DNA from 4 places in the Pseudomonas sp. H1_D05 genome. Region 3 is predicted to be linked to each of the others. Evidence: riboswitches for the same ligand, from Rfam matches in the RefSeq annotation. Region 3 holds a riboswitch; each other region holds the start of a gene.
The links. Region 3 has a riboswitch for cobalamin ahead of cobW (cobalamin biosynthesis protein CobW). Riboswitches for the same ligand answer to the same signal wherever they lie in the genome.
Positions count from the first base shown of each region.

Region 1 (4,209 bases), 950 kb from region 3:
CACTACCTGATCGACACCATCGCCGAGCTGCCCGAAGTGATCGAAGACATCAATGCGCGCCTGGCCCGGGGCGAAACTCCACAGTCCTGCTGATTGATCGTCCGCACCCTGCGCTGATCGTTCCCACGCTCTGCGTGGGAATGCAGCCCGTGACGCTCCGCGTCACTGGACGCGGAGCGTCCCTAGAGGCGTTCCCACGCGGAGCGTGGGAACGATCAACAGCCAAATCGCGGGCAAAAAAAAGCTGCCAAAACTGGCAGCAAAAACTTTAAGAACACGCGATGTATTGACCTCAGCATAGACGCCGGATAATGACAGTGTCGTGACAGTCGCAAATTCATTCAATCGCCCCGCCCCCGTCATCAGGATGTCATCAAGATCACGGCAGAATCCTCGCAAACCGTCTTGAGCCTCGCGACGGATGCTCTGCAAGGATTCCCATGAAAGACGACGCCTCGCTGTTTGCCGCCATCGACCTGGGTTCTAACGCCTTTCGCCTGATGATCGGCCAGTCGGTGCGCAGCCGCAAAGGCTTGCAGATTCAGGAAGTGAAAACCCTGCGCGAACCGGTGCGCCTCGCCGAAGGCTTTGATGGCGGCGCACTGGATGCCTTGGCACTGGATCGCGGCTGGCAGGCGTTGGCGCGGTTCGGCAAGAAGCTGCGCGGTTTCGAGGCCGGCCGGGTTCGTGCGGTGGCCACCAGCGCGGTGCGTGAAGCGGACAACGCGCAACTGTTTCTGGCCAGTGCCGAGCGGCATCTGGGCTTTCCCATCGACGTCATTTGCGGCCATGAAGAGGCGCGGCTGGTCTACGCCGGCGTAACTCACGCCTTGCCCAGCGCCGACGACCTGCGCCTGGTGGTCGACATCGGCGGCGGCTCCACCGAGCTGATCCTCGGCCAGGGCTCACAACCCTTGTTAACCGAAAGCATCGCCATCGGCAGCGGCACCTTGAGCACGCGATTCTTTCGCGGCGGCGATGTGTCCGCCGGCGCGCTACAGGAGGCCGAACGCTTCGCCATCCTGCAGTTTGAAAAAGTTGCCCGGCGCTACCGTGCTCAGGGCTGGCAGCAAACCATCGGCTCTTCCGGCACCGCGCGCATGCTCGCCAAAGTACTCAAGACCAATCGCCTCAACGACTTCGGCCAGGACGGCATCACCTACGGCGGCCTGCTGCGCCTGTCGCTGCTGTTGTTGAAGGTAAACAACGTGCAACAGCTCAAGCTCGCAGGCCTGCAACCACACCGCCAGAGCATTCTGCCCGGCGGTCTGGTGTTAATACTGGCGGCATTCAAAGTGTTCGGTATCGCACAAATGCTGCCCTCCGAACCGGGCCTGCGTCTGGGCGTGTTGCACGGTTTGATGAGCCAGCACTAATCCTCGCCGCAACAGATTCGTCTCCCCTTCGGCGGCTTGATCGACTACCATGCCGCCGCTGGTTCCCGAACGGGACTAATAGGGAATCCGGGGTGCTTGCACAGCATTGACCGGAACTGCCCCCGCAACTGTAGGTGCCGAGCCTGCTCCACGACTGCCACTGGGTGAATCCCGGGAAGGCCGGAGCCAGGCGATGACGCATCAGTCAGGAGACCTGCCGGCACAGTGATTACTAACCGGCGGGGTGTCCGGGAAGGACATCGTGCCGTGCGCGTCTTCGTTGGCTGCTCGGCCTTGCGCTGTTTTCCTGACCGCGTTCGATGGTGTGTTTCCAGACCGTACTCTCCCGCTCCCCGTACGGTTCCCCTGGAGACTGCCCCATGCTGCTGCCCCGCATCGCCACCCTCATTACCGGCCTGAGCCTTGGCGCCCTGGCGCAGGCGGCACCGACTGTCTATCCACTGACGGTCGAGAACTGCGGCAGCACCCTGACCTTCCAGTACGCACCGACGCGCACCGTGACCATCGGCCAGGCCGGCACGGAGATGCTCTACGCCATGGGCCTGGGCGACAAAGTCGTCGGCACCTCACTGTGGTTCAACAATGTGCTGGCCAAATACAAGGCACAAAACGACCAGATCGAGCGCCTGGCTGACAACGAGCCGAGTTTCGAATCGGTAATCGGCAAGCGTCCGGAACTGGTCGCCGTGGAACTGGAATGGATGGTCGGCCCGCAAGGCGCGGTGGGCACGCGCGAGCAGTTTCATGAACTGAAGATTCCAACGTACCTGCTGCCTTCCGATTGCGAAGCCAAGGACAACCTCGTCGGCGCCGATGGCACGCGACTGGCGCCGTTTCGCATCGAGACGATTTACAAAAGCGTGAGCCAACTGGCGCAGATCTTCGATGTTCAGGAGCGTGGCCAGCAGCTCAATGATCAACTCAAGGCGAGTCTCGCCAAATCGATTGCCACCGCCCAAGGCAAACAGCTCAAAGACGCCAGCGCGCTGGTGTGGTTCTCCAGCGCACAAATGGACATCGAGCCGTTCGTGGCCGGGCACAAAGGCGTTCCCGATTTCATGCTCAGCACCCTCGGCGTGCGCAACGTGGTGGCGTCCGATGAGGAGTGGCCAACCGTCGGTTGGGAAACCATCGCCAAGGCCAATCCGACCTTCCTGGTCATCGCGCGCATGGATCGTCGACGTTTCCCCGCCGACGACTATGAAAAGAAACTCGCCTTCCTGCGCAGTGATCCGGTGACGCGCAACATGGACGCGGTGAAACACAACCGCATCATCATTGTCGACGCCATGGCCCTGCAGGCGAGCCTGCGCATGTTCGAGGGCATTGAGCAATTGGCCACGGCCATCAACGGCTATGACCTGTCGCAATGAGTGCCAGCCTGATCCGCACGCTCCTGGCCCTGGCGACCCTGTTGATTGCAGTGGTCGCCGGCGTGGCCATCGGTGAAACCTCGATTGCACCGGACGTGGTGTTGCAAGTGCTGGCGAACAAATTGTGGGGCGCCGGGCATGTCCTCGACCCGATCGATGAAGGCATCGTCTGGAACTACCGCCTGACCCGGGCATTGGTCGCGGCCGCATGCGGTGCAGGGTTAGCGACCTGCGGAGTGATTTTACAGTCGCTGCTGCGCAATCCGTTGGCCGATCCCTATCTGCTGGGCATTTCTGCCGGCGCCTCGACCGGGGCGGTGATGGTCGCACTGCTTGGCGTAGGTGCCGGGATCATCTCACTTTCGGTCGGTGCCTTCGCCGGCGCGGTCACGGCGTTCGTGCTGGTGATTGTGCTGGCGCGGGTCAGCGGCTCGGCCAGCGGTACCGGGCAGATCATTCTCGCGGGGATTGCCGGTTCGCAGCTGTTCAATGCGCTGACAGCGTTTCTGATCACTCGCTCGGCCAGCTCCGAGCAGGCGCGCGGGATCATGTTCTGGTTGCTGGGCAATCTTGGCGGCGTGCGCTGGCCATCGGTGTGGCTGGCGGTGCCAGTGGCCGTATTGGGGTTGGTTGTCTGCCTGTGGCATCGGCGGGCGCTGGATGCGTTTACCTTTGGTGCGGATTCGGCGGCGTCGCTCGGCATTCCGGTGCGGCGTGTGCAGATTCTGCTGATCGGTTGTGCAGCGCTGGTGACGGCAGTGATGGTGTCGATTGTCGGCTCGATCGGTTTTGTCGGTCTGGTCATTCCTCATGCCGCGCGTCTGTTGCTGGGCACCGGTCATGCGCGGTTGCTGCCGGCCAGTGCGTTGGGTGGCGCGGTGTTTCTGATAGCCGCCGATGTGCTGTCGCGCACACTGATCAAGGGCCAGGTGATTCCGGTCGGGGTGATTACCGCGCTGGTCGGCGCGCCGGTGTTCGCCTTGATTCTGGTCGGCCGCAGGTCGGCACGATGAACAGTGTCTTGAGTTGTTCCGGCCTGAGCTTCAGGGTGCGCGGCGCCGAGTTGCTCAACGGTGTCAGCCTTGAGGTTCAGCGTGGCGAAACCCTGGGCATTGTCGGGCCGAATGGCGCGGGCAAATCCACTCTGTTGAAGTTGCTGGCCGGGCTGCGTGAACCGAGCGCTGGCCAGGTGCTGCTTGAAGGTCAACGCCTGGGCAAAATGGCTCGACGGAGCATTGCGCAAAAGCTTGCGGTGGTTGAGCAACAAGCTGATACCGACGATGGCATTCGCGTGTTCGACGCAGTGGCGTTGGGGCGTACGCCGTGGTTGTCGGCGCTGCAACCGTGGTCGCAGGCCGACGACGCGATTGTTCAGCAGGCGCTGACCGACGTTGACGCAATGCACCTGCGCACGCGTCTGTGGCGCAGCCTGTCCGGCG
Region 1 covers NZ_CP162825.1:4,547,346-4,551,554, reverse strand. Annotated here, with positions in the region: gene phnX (phosphonoacetaldehyde hydrolase) at 1-93, shown strand, start outside; gene AB4O11_RS20590 (Ppx/GppA phosphatase family protein) at 441-1,376, shown strand; cobalamin riboswitch at 1,419-1,612, shown strand; gene AB4O11_RS20585 (ABC transporter substrate-binding protein) at 1,757-2,770, shown strand; gene AB4O11_RS20580 (FecCD family ABC transporter permease) at 2,779-3,783, shown strand; gene AB4O11_RS20575 (ABC transporter ATP-binding protein) at 3,780-4,209, shown strand, end outside.
Region 1: it holds a riboswitch for cobalamin, as region 3 does, so the genes downstream of both, AB4O11_RS20585 (ABC transporter substrate-binding protein) here and cobW (cobalamin biosynthesis protein CobW) in region 3, are expected to answer to the same signal.

Region 2 (4,209 bases), 1.8 Mb from region 3:
AGCGTTTCGGTTCACCCAACAGCGCATCCAGCGCCACTGCGGCGACACTCAACAACGCCACACTCATTGACTCACTCCCCAATAATTTTCGTACAGCAACTCATTGAGCGGCCGCGCCTGCGCCCACCCTTCGAGTACCAGCATCGGCGCCGGATAGAATTCCTTGACCGGCCCCAGGCATAAAACCGCCAGTGGCTTGGCACCCTCGGGCAGCTTCAGCAGATCCGCCAACGCTTGCGGCTCGAACAGCGAGACCCAGCCCATGCCCAGGCCTTCGGCGCGCGAGGCCAGCCACAGATTCTGGATCGCGCAGGACAGCGAGGCCATGTCCATTTCCGGCAATGTACGGCGACCGAAAATGTGCTTTTCGCGATTATCCATCAACGCGGCGACCAGCACTTCGGCGCAATCATTGATGCCTTCGACCTTGAGCTTCATGAACTCGTCACTGCGCTCGCCGAGGGCTTCGGCTGTGCGGATGCGTTCTTCTTCCACCAGATTCTGGATCTGCCCGCGCAGGCTGCGGTCGCTGATGCGGATGAAACGCCAGGGCTGCATCAGGCCGACGCTTGGGGCCTGGTGGGCGGCTTCCAGTAGTCGGCGCAACAGCTCCGGTTCGACGCTGCCGCCGGTGAAGTGGCGCATGTCGCGGCGTTCGGCAATGACACGGTAAACCGATTGGCGCTCGGCTTCGGAGAATGTGTTGTCGGTCATGGCCTCTTCGCGAGCAAGCTCGCTCCCACAGGGGATTGCATTGCTTCAGTCACCACCGTTTCAACTGTGGGAGCGGCCTCACGGTCTGGTGCAAACAATGCGGCAATCGCACTCGGATTCGACGGGAAATAGAAGTGCACATAAGACGCCGTCATCCGCCCTTCCCGATAAACCGCCTCGGCGCCACGCCCACCATTCGGGCTCAAACCCCGCGCAATCGGCGCCAGTTCGGTAGTCGTCAACGAATGATGATATGTGTGCCCGCGCAACGAACCTTCCGGCAGATCCACCGCTTGCAACGCCAACGCCGCCAGACGCTTCTGCATCACCGCATCGCCCTTAAGCAGCCCGACCAATTCAGCGCGGGTGCCTTCAACGTCAGTCAACGAATCGAGCAGGTACAGCATCCCACCACACTCGGCGAGCAACGGCTTACCCGCCGCGTGATGCGCGCGAATCGCCTCACACATCGCGGTGTTCTGCGACAACGCAACGTGGTGCAGTTCCGGATACCCACCGGGCAAATACAGGCTGTCCGCTTCAGGCAATTGCGAGTCGCGGATCGGCGAGAAGAAACTCAACTCGGCGCCCATCGCCCGCAACAGATCGAGACTCGCGCCGTAGGTGAAAGCAAACGCTTCATCACGGGCGACGGCAATTCGCATATTCTTCAGCAACGGCTCGACAGCGATCACGTCCGGTGCGGCAAACTCCACCGCCGGTGGCAGCGCTACCTCACAACTGCTGGCCAATGCATCGGCGGCGGCGTCGAGACGCACATCGAGGTCATTCAATTCACTGGCCTGGACCAGACCGAGATGGCGGCTCGGCAATTCGATGCCAGTTTCTCGGGACAACGCGCCGTACCAGCGCAGACCTTCGGTGAGGCTGCCTTCGAGCAATTGCGCATGGCGCAAGGTGCCAACGCGGTTGGCCAACACACCGGCAAACGGCAGATCTGGCTGATACTTGGCCAAGCCGAGCGCCAGCGCACCAAAGGTCTGCGCCATCGCCGTCCCATCAATCACCCCGAGCACCGGCACGCCGAAGTGCCGCGCCAGATCGGCGCTGGACGGCGTGCCGTCGAACAGGCCCATCACGCCTTCAATCAGAATCAGATCCGCCTCGGCGGCGGCTTCCCACAACAGACGACGACTTTCCTGCTCGCCGACCATCCACATGTCCAGTTGATACACCGGCGCACCGCTGGCGCGCTCGAGAATCATCGGATCGAGAAAGTCCGGCCCGCATTTGAACACGCGCACCTTGCGCCCCTGATTGCGATGCAAACGGGCGAGCGCGGCGGTGACGGTGGTCTTGCCCTGACCGGAGGCCGGCGCGGCGATGAGTACCGCCGGGCAGTGACGTGGTTGATTCAAAGTTCGACGCCTTTCTGCGCTTTGATGCCGGCCTGGAAGGCATGTTTGAGCATGCCCATTTCGGTGACCGTGTCGCCCATCTCAATCATTTCCGGCTTGGCCGCGCGACCGGTGACGATCACATGCTGCATCGGCGGACGCGCCTGCAGATCGCTGAGCACCTGATCGAGATCGAGGTAGCCGTGCTTGAGGGCGATGTTCAATTCGTCGAGCACCACCAGACCGATCGACGGATCACGCAGCAATTCGCGGGAGACCGCCCACGCGGCTTCGGCGGCGGCGATGTCACGCTGACGATCCTGGGTTTCCCAAGTGAAACCTTCGCCCATCACGTGGAAGCGCACTTGCTCGGGGAAGCGTCGGAAGAACAACTCCTCACCGGTGCTGTTACGGCCCTTGATGAACTGCACCACGCCGCACTGCATGCCGTGGCCCATGGCACGGGCGAGCATGCCGAACGCCGAGCTGCTTTTGCCTTTGCCGTTGCCGGTCAGCACCAGCACCAGGCCACACTCGTCAGGCGAGTTGGCGATGCGTTCGTCGATCACGGCTTTTTTGCGCTGCATACGCGCCAGATGGCGTTCGTCGCGCTCGGGGGAATCAGTCATGGGGGAGCTCTCCGTTGAGGCTGGATAACGGCGGGCAGGCACAAGAATAGACGGCAAAAAGCCTGGCATCGCCCACCGTGATGCCGCTGGATGGATCAGGCCGGTCTCCGGGCTCATGAGCGGCGCATGCCTGACTGCGCGCCTTCCCGCTTCTTTCGAGGCAGTGGCTCAAGGCGCAGTTTTCACTCATTTACCGTTGCGGGGGCAGCGCCGGGATCGTGGTGGTTCTTCGTGCGAAGACAACCCTCACCGGCTTCCCTGTTTCACTCTGTCGACGCAGGTCACAGAGCACCTGAAACAAGCCGCGAAGGTTAGAGGGTTGGGGGTGGAGCGTCAATTAAAGAGGCGGCCATCGAGCGAATAACTGCCGCCGATCACTTATCTGCCGCCAATCTTGTGCCACACTGATACAAATGATATCAAAGAGCCATGCTTTTCTCGAAAAGCCCACTACAACAATAAAGGATGATGACGATGCAAGGCATGATCATCAGCAACCCGCGCCTGGAATTCCTGCGCCCGGTGCTTGAACGCTGGTTTGACTGTATCGACCGCTACAACGCCGTGCGCGGCGACAGCGACACCCCTTACTGGCATGACGAGAAAGCCAATCTCGGATTGCTCTCGGCGGCGGCCTGGATGGCTGAGCTGGTCACTTTGAACGACACTGCCACGCGCAAGCAGAACGAAGAAGGCGAGCGCAATGCCCGCGCCGATCTGTTTCTCGCCGGTGCCGAAGACCGCGCCTTTATCCAGGCCACTCAGCGCTGGCCAAAGGTTACCAACCTGAATCTGACTCAAGCCCTGCTGGACATCACCAACGACGCCAAACGCATCAGCTACGCCAGCGACCTCAAGCTCGGCTGCCTGTTTGTCGCGCCACAAAAAACCCAGCACAGCGCCAGCCCCGAAGAACTGCAGGACATGGTCGACGACCTGCAAAAGGAACACACCTGCGCGGTCGCCTGGTATTTCCCCTACGCCTACCGCAAATTGCGCAGCGAAGCCGGCAACTATCACCCGGGCATCGCCGTGCTGTTCAAGGAAGCCCGCGGCTAAACAGTGGAACCATCGGGCTTGCGCCCTCCTCTATGATTAGGAATGCATTCATAGGGAAGATCAGCAATGCGCAAGCCCCAGCTCGTTTTTGTCATCGCCTTCGCCGGAGGGCTCGCCGCCTGCGGTGAATCCTCCAGCCTGCAAGTCACCGACGGCACCGGCCCGTCACCCAAGCTGCCCGAACCGAACAAGACCCTGATCCCGACGGTGAACATCGCCCCGGCAATCGGCTGGCCCGAGGGCGGCAAACCGACTGCGGCGGCTGGCACCCAGGTCGCGGCATTTGCCGAAGGCCTCGATCATCCGCGCTGGCTCTATGTGCTGCCCAACGGCGATGTGCTCGTGGCGGAAACCAATGCCCCGCCAAAGCCCGATGACAGCAGTGGCATTCGTGGCTGGGTGATGAAGAAGGTCATGGGCAAGGCCGGCGCTGGCGTGCCGAGCCCGAA
Region 2 covers NZ_CP162825.1:3,735,588-3,739,796, reverse strand. Annotated here, with positions in the region: gene cbiB (adenosylcobinamide-phosphate synthase CbiB) at 1-67, opposite strand, end outside; gene bluB (5,6-dimethylbenzimidazole synthase) at 64-714, opposite strand; gene AB4O11_RS16900 (cobyrinate a,c-diamide synthase) at 711-2,093, opposite strand; gene cobO (cob(I)yrinic acid a,c-diamide adenosyltransferase) at 2,090-2,701, opposite strand; cobalamin riboswitch at 2,783-3,012, opposite strand; gene AB4O11_RS16890 (hypothetical protein) at 3,176-3,760, shown strand; gene AB4O11_RS16885 (PQQ-dependent sugar dehydrogenase) at 3,827-4,209, shown strand, end outside.
Region 2: it holds a riboswitch for cobalamin, as region 3 does, so the genes downstream of both, cobO (cob(I)yrinic acid a,c-diamide adenosyltransferase) here and cobW (cobalamin biosynthesis protein CobW) in region 3, are expected to answer to the same signal.

Region 3 (4,209 bases):
GAGGATCAATGCGATGCGTTTTTCGCCATTTGGTACTTGCGCCAGATCAATCCAGCGCCGCGCCAGTTCAGCGACGAAATCCATGCGCTCAGGTTGCGCGCGGTAGCAGACGACATCGGACTGACTGCGCTCACTGCGCCAGGCCAGATCCTTGAAACTGATCGGTCGGCTGATGATGCGCCCGTCGAGTTCCGGCAAGGCAATGTGCATGGCCAGATCCCGTGGACCCAGGCCTTGCTCGCTGTCGCGCCAGCCGGGCTCGTTGTCCTGCGCGCAGATTGCCTGGATCACCGGGATATTGCGGCGAAACGGTCGCAGATGCGGCGCTTCCGGGCTGGATTGAGCGAACCCGGTGGTGTTGAGAATCACCCCTGCCTCAACCTCGTCCAGCCAGTCCTCGACCACCGTCAGGCAGCCGGGTTCTTTCAGACTGGCCACCGCGATCGGCAGCGGATTCAGCCCCGCCGCTTGCAAGCGCTGGCAGAACACATCGATGAACGCGGTGTTCGCCGCTTGTAGATGCGAGCGGTAAAACAACACCGCCGCGACCGGATGTGCAGGCAGCCAATCGGCTTGCCAGTCACTCAGTGCGGCGCTGGTTTTATTCGGGTGGTAAATCGCCGTGCGCGGCAGCGCCTGCGGTTCTTCCCAGACGTAATCGCGAGCCAGCCAACGGTTGGCGAGGCAGCGGAAAAAGTCCAGCGCATTGCCCAGTCCGCCCTGGCGCAGGAATTGCCAGAGGCGATCACGATCCACAGCGTTGACGGTGCTCAGGTCGCTGAGTTCCGGGTCAGGACGGTCATCGCCCGGCACCAGAATCACCTGCACACCGCGCTCGGACAGTTCGATCAGACGCTCGACGCCGTAGCGCCAATAGGCGATGCCGCCGTGCAGCGAGATCAGAATCACCTTGGCGTGGCGCAGCACTTCATCGACGTACAAATCGACCGAAGCGTGATTCTGCACCTGCATCGGGTTGGCCAGACGCAGGCTCGGGTAATCTTCCGGCAACTGCTGCGCGGCTTCGGCGAGCAGCGCCAGACTGGAATCGCCGCTGCACAGGATTACCAGCTCGGCGGGGGTTTGGCCAAGGTCGGCAATGTTGTCATCGGAGACGAAACCGCCGGGCTGAGTCCTGAGCAGGTGCATGGCTTAAACGCTGAGCGCAGCGCGCAGTTGCGCTTCGAGTTGCGCGGCGTCGAGCTCCTGACCGATCAACACCAGACGCGTGACGCGCGCTTCATCAGCGCCCCACTGACGGTCGAAATGCTTGTCGAAACGCGTACCCACGCCCTGGATCAGCAGACGCATTGGCTTGTTCGGGATCGCGGCGAAACCTTTGACGCGCAGGATGCCGTGCTTGACCACCAGTTGCGTCAGGGCGTCGAGCAGCAGGCTTTCGTCGGCTTGTGGCAGTTCGATGGAGATCGAATCGAAGGCGTCGTGATCGTGGTCATCGTGGTCGTCATCGCCTTCACCGTGGTGGTGATCATGATGGCTGTGGCGGCTGTCGATGTGTTCCTCGGAGCCGGCGCCGAGGCCAATCAGCACGTCCAGCGGCAGACGGCCGTTGCTGGCTTCGATGATTTTCACTGCTGGCGGCAGCTCTTCGGCGACTTCAGCGCGGACACGAGCGAGATCTTCCGCGCTGGTCTGGTCGGCCTTGTTGAGGATCACCAGGTCGGCGCTGGCCAGTTGATCGGCGAACAGTTCGTGCAGTGGCGATTCGTGGTCGAGGTTCGGATCGAGTTTGCGCTGGGCATCAACCTGATCCGGGAACGCGGCGAAAGTGCCAGCAGCGACGGCCGGGCTGTCGACCACGGTGATCACCGCATCAACGGTGCAGGCGCTGCGGATTTCCGGCCACTGGAAGGCTTGTACCAGCGGTTTTGGCAGGGCCAGGCCCGAGGTTTCGATAAGGATATGGTCGAGATCGCCGCGACGGGCAACCAGTTCGCGCATCACCGGGAAGAACTCTTCCTGAACGGTGCAGCACAGGCAGCCGTTGGCCAGTTCGTAAACGCGACCGGTGGCTTCTTCTTCGGTGCAACCGATGGTGCATTGCTTGAGGATTTCACCGTCAATGCCCAACTCGCCAAACTCGTTGACGATCACCGCGATACGACGGCCCTGAGCGTTGTCGAGCATGTGCCGCAGCAGCGTGGTCTTGCCCGAGCCGAGGAAGCCGGTGACGATGGTGACGGGGAGTTTGGCCAGTGTTTTCATCGGTATGCCCTTTGGCAAGCGGCGGGCATACGGGACGAGAACCGGCAACGCGCGTGCGTGCCTGGAGAGTTCGCCACCGGATCACCCCGCCCGGTTGTAGTGAGAATCTGTGACGAGGCAGGTCTCCTGGCTGACGGTGTTCAGGCGCTGGGCCTGGCGTTGGCTGCGCCTTCCCGCGGGCTCATAAGTTGAGCTGGCAGTGGCGTGGCAGCGAACATCACCGTTCACAGTTGCGGGGGCAGCCGCGGCATTGACCGCGTTCCCTTCTTAGCTCCGGCACACGCCGGAGAACCTCGAATGCGCAAGGCTACGCATGCACGGCAGGCGGGTCAACGCCTGGATCATTGTGGTTATAAGGACAGCAACTTTTTCATCTAATGATCGCGAACACTTCTCACTTAAGAAGTAGTTGTAAGTTATGTCTTACATGCCCTATCCGTTAAATTAAAAAACCACCACCGGGTTAAACCCTGAAATAGAGCGGCTGCGCGCATTCGATTACATATCTTTACAAAAACCAAATTGATAAATCAATACAAGATATGAACGATGAGTTCGCACAAGGACTATGAGTCTCTCAAGAAAGGATTTCTTGCATGGCTGATTATTATCAGTATTTGATCCTGCCTATTTCTTTCCTGCACCCATGGGTATCCACAACATGAGTGCCGGTAACGCGTTACGGCTATCAAGTGATGCCGGACTAAAGGAACTTTCCGAACTACTGCGCAATTGCCACTATGCGCACAGTGCCCACTATCCAGCATTGGATGTTGCGCTGCTGGGACGCGAAGCATGCAGGGCATTCAATGCGACCTGGGAGCATTTGCATACCGATGCGTATCTCAGCGCAGAGAACGGTCTTCGCGAACGACGCATCTGCAAGTTCCAGTATCGCCAACGGGAACGCCAGTGGACGGCGCTGCAAGACTGCCACTTTTTTCAAGCCGAGACCGACAACCCGCTGTTGGGCGGGGTGCAGCGCACCTACACCCGCTGCGAGGCGACGTTCATTGACTCCCCGATTCTACAGACACTGCTGGCCGCCGACCTGGCACTGCTGGACATGGCGCTGGGCCCGCGCGACTGGCTCGTGACCTGCCATCAGTTCCGTATCCTCTGCGATCAAGGCAATGCTGGCCAGGCCACTCCTGAGGGCCGACATCGCGACGGGCACGATTTTGTCTTTCAACACCTGATTCAACGTCAGCATGTCATCGGTGGCGAAAGCCGGATATTTGATGAAGAAGGTGGCCAAGTATTCAGTGCAACTTTGACTGACTATCTGGAAACCGTCGTCTTGAATGACCGAATACTTCTGCATGAAGTTTCCCCACTGCAAACATCGAGCATTAATTCGGATCGCGGCAGTCGCGATATGTTGATTATCGACTTCGACCTGGCGGACTACTAATGAATCATTCGACTCATGCACTTTCAGTCAGTACCCCACTCGCGCATAACTTCATCATTGAACAGTTTCAACAGGCGTGCGCACGAAGAACTTCCACACTATCGCTGACCGCCAATGAAAACATATTGTCCGAGACTGCACGCACGCTAGGACAGAATCGCCATTACGAGCGTTACTTGTTCAATGCACAGGCCATTGACGGTCAATGCTATGCCGCCGAATTCAATGGTATGCAGGTCGAACACTTCCCCGAAGTCGAAACATTAAAGGCTTTGGCGACCCAAGCCGTGCAGGCAATGTTCAACGCGCCGTTCGTCGAATACCGTGTGCTCTCCGGCGTGCACTGCACGCTGAGCGTGCTGGCCGCCCTGACCGAGCCGGGCGACTGCGTATTATCACTGGCGCCCGAAAGTGGCGGGCATTTCGCAACCGGGCCTCTGGTGCAGAAGATGGGCCGGCACAGCGTCTTTTTGAAACTGACGGCTGACGGACAAATTGATCTCGGGGACGTTGATCGGCAACTCCAGGCGTGCGGTGTACAACCGGCAGCCGTACTGCTCGACCATGGT
Region 3 covers NZ_CP162825.1:5,498,407-5,502,615, forward strand. Annotated here, with positions in the region: gene cobN (cobaltochelatase subunit CobN) at 1-1,149, opposite strand, end outside; gene cobW (cobalamin biosynthesis protein CobW) at 1,153-2,226, opposite strand; cobalamin riboswitch at 2,326-2,537, opposite strand; gene AB4O11_RS24780 (2OG-Fe dioxygenase family protein) at 2,888-3,640, shown strand; gene AB4O11_RS24785 (hypothetical protein) at 3,640-4,209, shown strand, end outside.

Region 4 (4,209 bases), 790 kb from region 3:
CCGCCGGCGCCCCACAGGCGATTTTCCGATTCATAACCCACGCGTGAACGGGCGAAGAAGCTCGGGATATCGTTGAGGGTTACACCGCTGCGCGTTTCGGTGAGGTTGCGGGTCATGTCCGCTTGCAGGCTCCACTGATCGTTGAGCGCGAGTTTGGCGTCGGCCTCGAAACCGCGCATACGCACCTGGCCTTCACCGTTGACCCATTGAATGTCGTCGAGGGTGATCAAGTCGTCGATCTTGCGTTTGAACAGGGTCACGCTGGCGCTGAATTCGCGGTCGAGCAGAAAGCCTTTGTAGTCGACACCCAGCTCCGCATTGCGGCTTTTTTCCGGCTTCAGGTTGCGATTGCCGATCTCGTCGCCCGGTTCATTGACGAACAATTGCTCGGCGTTTGGCAGTTTGTAGGCGCTGCCGTACTGGCCGCGCACCGACCAATTGTCATTGAGGTCATACAGCGAAGTGAGCATGCCGACGGTGGCACCATCGCCACCGCTCATGGCTTCGTGACGCACACCGATGCTCGGGTGCCAGTCGGGCAGGGCGTCGATCTGCGGGCGCAGTTGCGTGTAGAAAGCGTGGGCTTCGGCCTTGTCGTTATCGATGATCAACACATCATCCTGGCCCTTGAACCATTGATTGTCGGTGCCAAACACCAGTACATGATCGCCGGGCAATTCAGCCTTGCCTTCGGCCTGCACACCCCAATCGGTGAAGCCCCAATAGTCATTGTGGTTGATGACCTTGGTGCCGCCGCCGGCGACGTTGTTGACACGCGTGTAGCGGGTGTCCCAGTCGTTGATATGGCCTTTGACGAAGTAGCTCAGGCGCTCATTGACGGTCTGCTCGAAGGTCGCTGTGGCGATCTGCTGCACGCGGTCGTTAGTGGTCTTGTGGTTGTCGACCGGGCGGGCGAAATCGAGGTTGGCGTCGGCGTATTGGTAAAACAGCTCCAGCCGCGAATCATCGCCGAATGACTGAATCGCCTTGCCGCCGAACGTGGTGACTTCGTAGGCGCGATCCTTGCCGGAATCGTTTTTCATGTCGCGGTTGCGATAGGGCTGGTAACCGTCGGAGACGTTATGGCTGACGTACGCCAGCAAACCGAGGTCGCCGAAACCGTTAGTGAAGATATTCTCGACGCGGGCGTCTTCGGTGGTGCCGCCAAAGCTGTCGACGCCCAGATTCACCTCGCCGGCGGCTTTGCGCGATTGCGGGCTGCGGGTGACGATGTTGATCACGCCGGACACGGCCTGGGTGCCGAACAACAGGCTCTGCCCACCCTTGAGCACTTCGATGCGTTCGATGGCGTTGGCCGGCAGAGTGTCCAGATAGAGGCCGCCGTACAGGCGATTGTTCAGGCGCACGCCGTCGAGCAGGATCAGCGTGTCGTCGTTGCGCCCGCCGAGCAGCGAATACGTGCCGTAGTCGAAAGGGCCGTTTTTCGGCGCCACATACAAGCCTGGAATGAACATCTGCATCACCCGGCTGACATCGGCGCTGGGGCCGGCGCGTTCGATCTGCTCGCGGCTGACGATTTCGACCTTGCTGCCGAATCTGGCCATCTCGGCGACGGTGGTGGATTCCACTGACGGTGCAGTAACGATTTGTTGATTGAGTTCCAGCGGCGCGTCGTCGGCCAGTAGCAGCGGGCTGAACAGGCAGCCAAGGAACAGGGTTGGAGCAGAAGTGTTGAAAGGTCGAATCATTGTCTTCTCGAAAAGGATCTTCGCAGAAGAGCATGCAAGAGAAGGCATCGCGCACAGCCAATACCGGCCCATGCCCGCCCACCGCAGGATTTTGCCAAACGAAATTCCAGGCCGGTCTCCGGGCTCGCGCGTATCGAGGTTTTCACCTTCCCATGGCCGTCTGGCCACAGTGGTGTATTGAAAACATCACGCGCATACCGTTGCGGGGGCAGCACCGGACTTGTTCGAAAAGAACGTACCGGTTTCCCGTTTCACCCCATGCACGGCGGCATGGGACACCTGAAACTGGCCGGCATCTGAACATTCGAGTAGCGTCTCGTCAATGCGGCAACCACCAGGGGGAGCTATTGGATACGTTCCAGAGCGACAAACTGGCCACTCAACCACGCATAAAGCTGAGACACCGCCGGGGTGATCTGCTTGCGATGCGGGCACACCAGACTCAACGGTGAGGCATTGCCGGGAAAATCCTTCAGTAGCACGACCAGTCGCCCTGCGATCACGTCTGCACTGACGTCCAGCCAGGATTTGTTGGCGATGCCTTCGCCGCTCAACGCCCAGCGGCGCACGATGTCGGCGTCGTCGCTGAACATCGGTCCCGAGACCTGGATCGTTTCACTGCCCAGACTCCACTTGTCGTAGATCCGGCCGCCTTGCTGGTAGAGCAGGCAAGCGTGGTTGTGCAGATCATCCGGCGTTCGCGGGTATCCGTGGCGCTCCACGTATTCCGGTGCGGCGACCAGCACCCGCCGGTTCCACGGTGCCAGCGGCAGCGCCACGTAGTTGGCATCTTCATTCGAGCCGTATCGAATCGCCACGTCTACCGGGTCACGAAACAAGTCGGCCATCTGGTCCGACAGGGAAAAGCGCAAGGTCAGTTCCGGGTGCTGGCGGCGAAACAGTGTGAGCCACGGCAGCAAAATGTTGCGCCCCAGATCGGACGGCGCCGTCACTTGCAACACGCCGCGCAACGTGGCGTTTTCACCGCGCAGGTTTTCCTTGCCTTGCTTGAGCGCCTCCAGCACCGAGTGGGCGGTGGGCAAGTATTGCTCGCCCTCGGCGGTTAATCGCAGGCTGCGGGTGGTGCGCGCAAACAGGCGCACGTCCAGCTCACGCTCCAGACGCTTGATCGCCGCGGCAACCTGGCCGGGCAATAAATCCGCCTCATGGGCGGCAGCGGTGAAGCTGCCCAGCGCGGCGCTGCGGGTGAACAAACCAAGATCATCGATGCGGATCATTTTCACTCCTGCAGTGAAAGTGTTGGCGCATTCTGCTGGTTTTTCTTTGTGCTTGGGAAGTCGAAGATGGCGGCAAGCGAGCACATCAGCTCTTCAGACAGCGAGTTTCCATGAAAGCCATCACCTTCACCCAACACGCTTTGCCCATTGAAGATCCGCAATCGTTGCAGGACATCGACCTTCCGGTGCCAACTTCCGGCCCCCGGGATTTGCTCGTAGAAGTTCGTGCGGTGTCGGTCAATCCGGTCGATACCAAAGTACGCGCCGGCACTTTCACCAAAGAACCGAAAATCCTCGGCTGGGATGCCGCCGGCATCGTCCGCGAGGTCGGGACTGAAGTGACGCTGTTTCAGCCTGGCGACGAAGTGTTCTACGCAGGCTCCCTTGCCCGCACCGGCAGTTATAGCGAATTTCACCTGGTGGACGAGCGAATCGTCGGGCACAAACCGCGTTCGTTAAGTGCTGCGGATGCCGCGGCATTGCCGTTGACGTCGATCACCGCCTGGGAGCTGTTGTTCGACCGTCTCGGTGTCACCGAAGGTTCAGGGCAGGGCAAGTGCCTGTTGATCACGGGGGCAGCGGGCGGCGTCGGTTCGATGCTGGTGCAATTGGCCCGACAGTTGACGCAGCTGACCGTCATCGGCACCGCCTCGCGGCAGGAAACGGCTGACTGGGTCCGGCAATTGGGCGCGCATCACGTCATCGATCACAGTCAGCCGCTGCTCGCACAGTTGCAGGCACTGGGCATCGACGAGGTCAGCCATGTCGCCAGCCTGACCCATACCGAGGAGCATTTTGCGCAGCTGATTGAAGTGCTCCAACCACAAGGGTGTCTGGGCGTGATCGACGATCCTGAAAGCCTCGACGTAATGCCGCTCAAGCGCAAGTCGCTGTCGCTGCACTGGGAGCTGATGTTCACCCGTTCGCTGTACGAAACCCCGGACATGATTGAGCAGCATCACCTGCTCAATCGCGTCAGCGATCTGATTGACCAGGGCATTTTGAAAACGACCGTCGGTGAACATTTTGGCGCGATCAACGCGGCAAACATGCGCCGTGCCCATGCCTTGGTCGAGAGCGGCAAGGCCCGAGGCAAACTGGTACTCGAAGGTTTCTGATTTCATTCATTCAGACGGGCCTGCACGCGGGCCGGTCAGGAGCAGCTCATGCGTATGAAAAAGCTTTCTGCTGCATTGGTCATGGTCATGGCAGCGCCGTTCGCCCATGCAATCAACGCCGTCGCGTTGCCGGCCAATGCCCCC
Region 4 covers NZ_CP162825.1:4,708,369-4,712,577, forward strand. Annotated here, with positions in the region: gene AB4O11_RS21300 (TonB-dependent receptor plug domain-containing protein) at 1-1,709, opposite strand, end outside; cobalamin riboswitch at 1,802-2,007, opposite strand; gene AB4O11_RS21305 (LysR family transcriptional regulator) at 2,054-2,947, opposite strand; gene AB4O11_RS21310 (zinc-binding alcohol dehydrogenase family protein) at 3,058-4,065, shown strand; gene AB4O11_RS21315 (L-dopachrome tautomerase-related protein) at 4,114-4,209, shown strand, end outside.
Region 4: it holds a riboswitch for cobalamin, as region 3 does, so the genes downstream of both, AB4O11_RS21300 (TonB-dependent receptor plug domain-containing protein) here and cobW (cobalamin biosynthesis protein CobW) in region 3, are expected to answer to the same signal.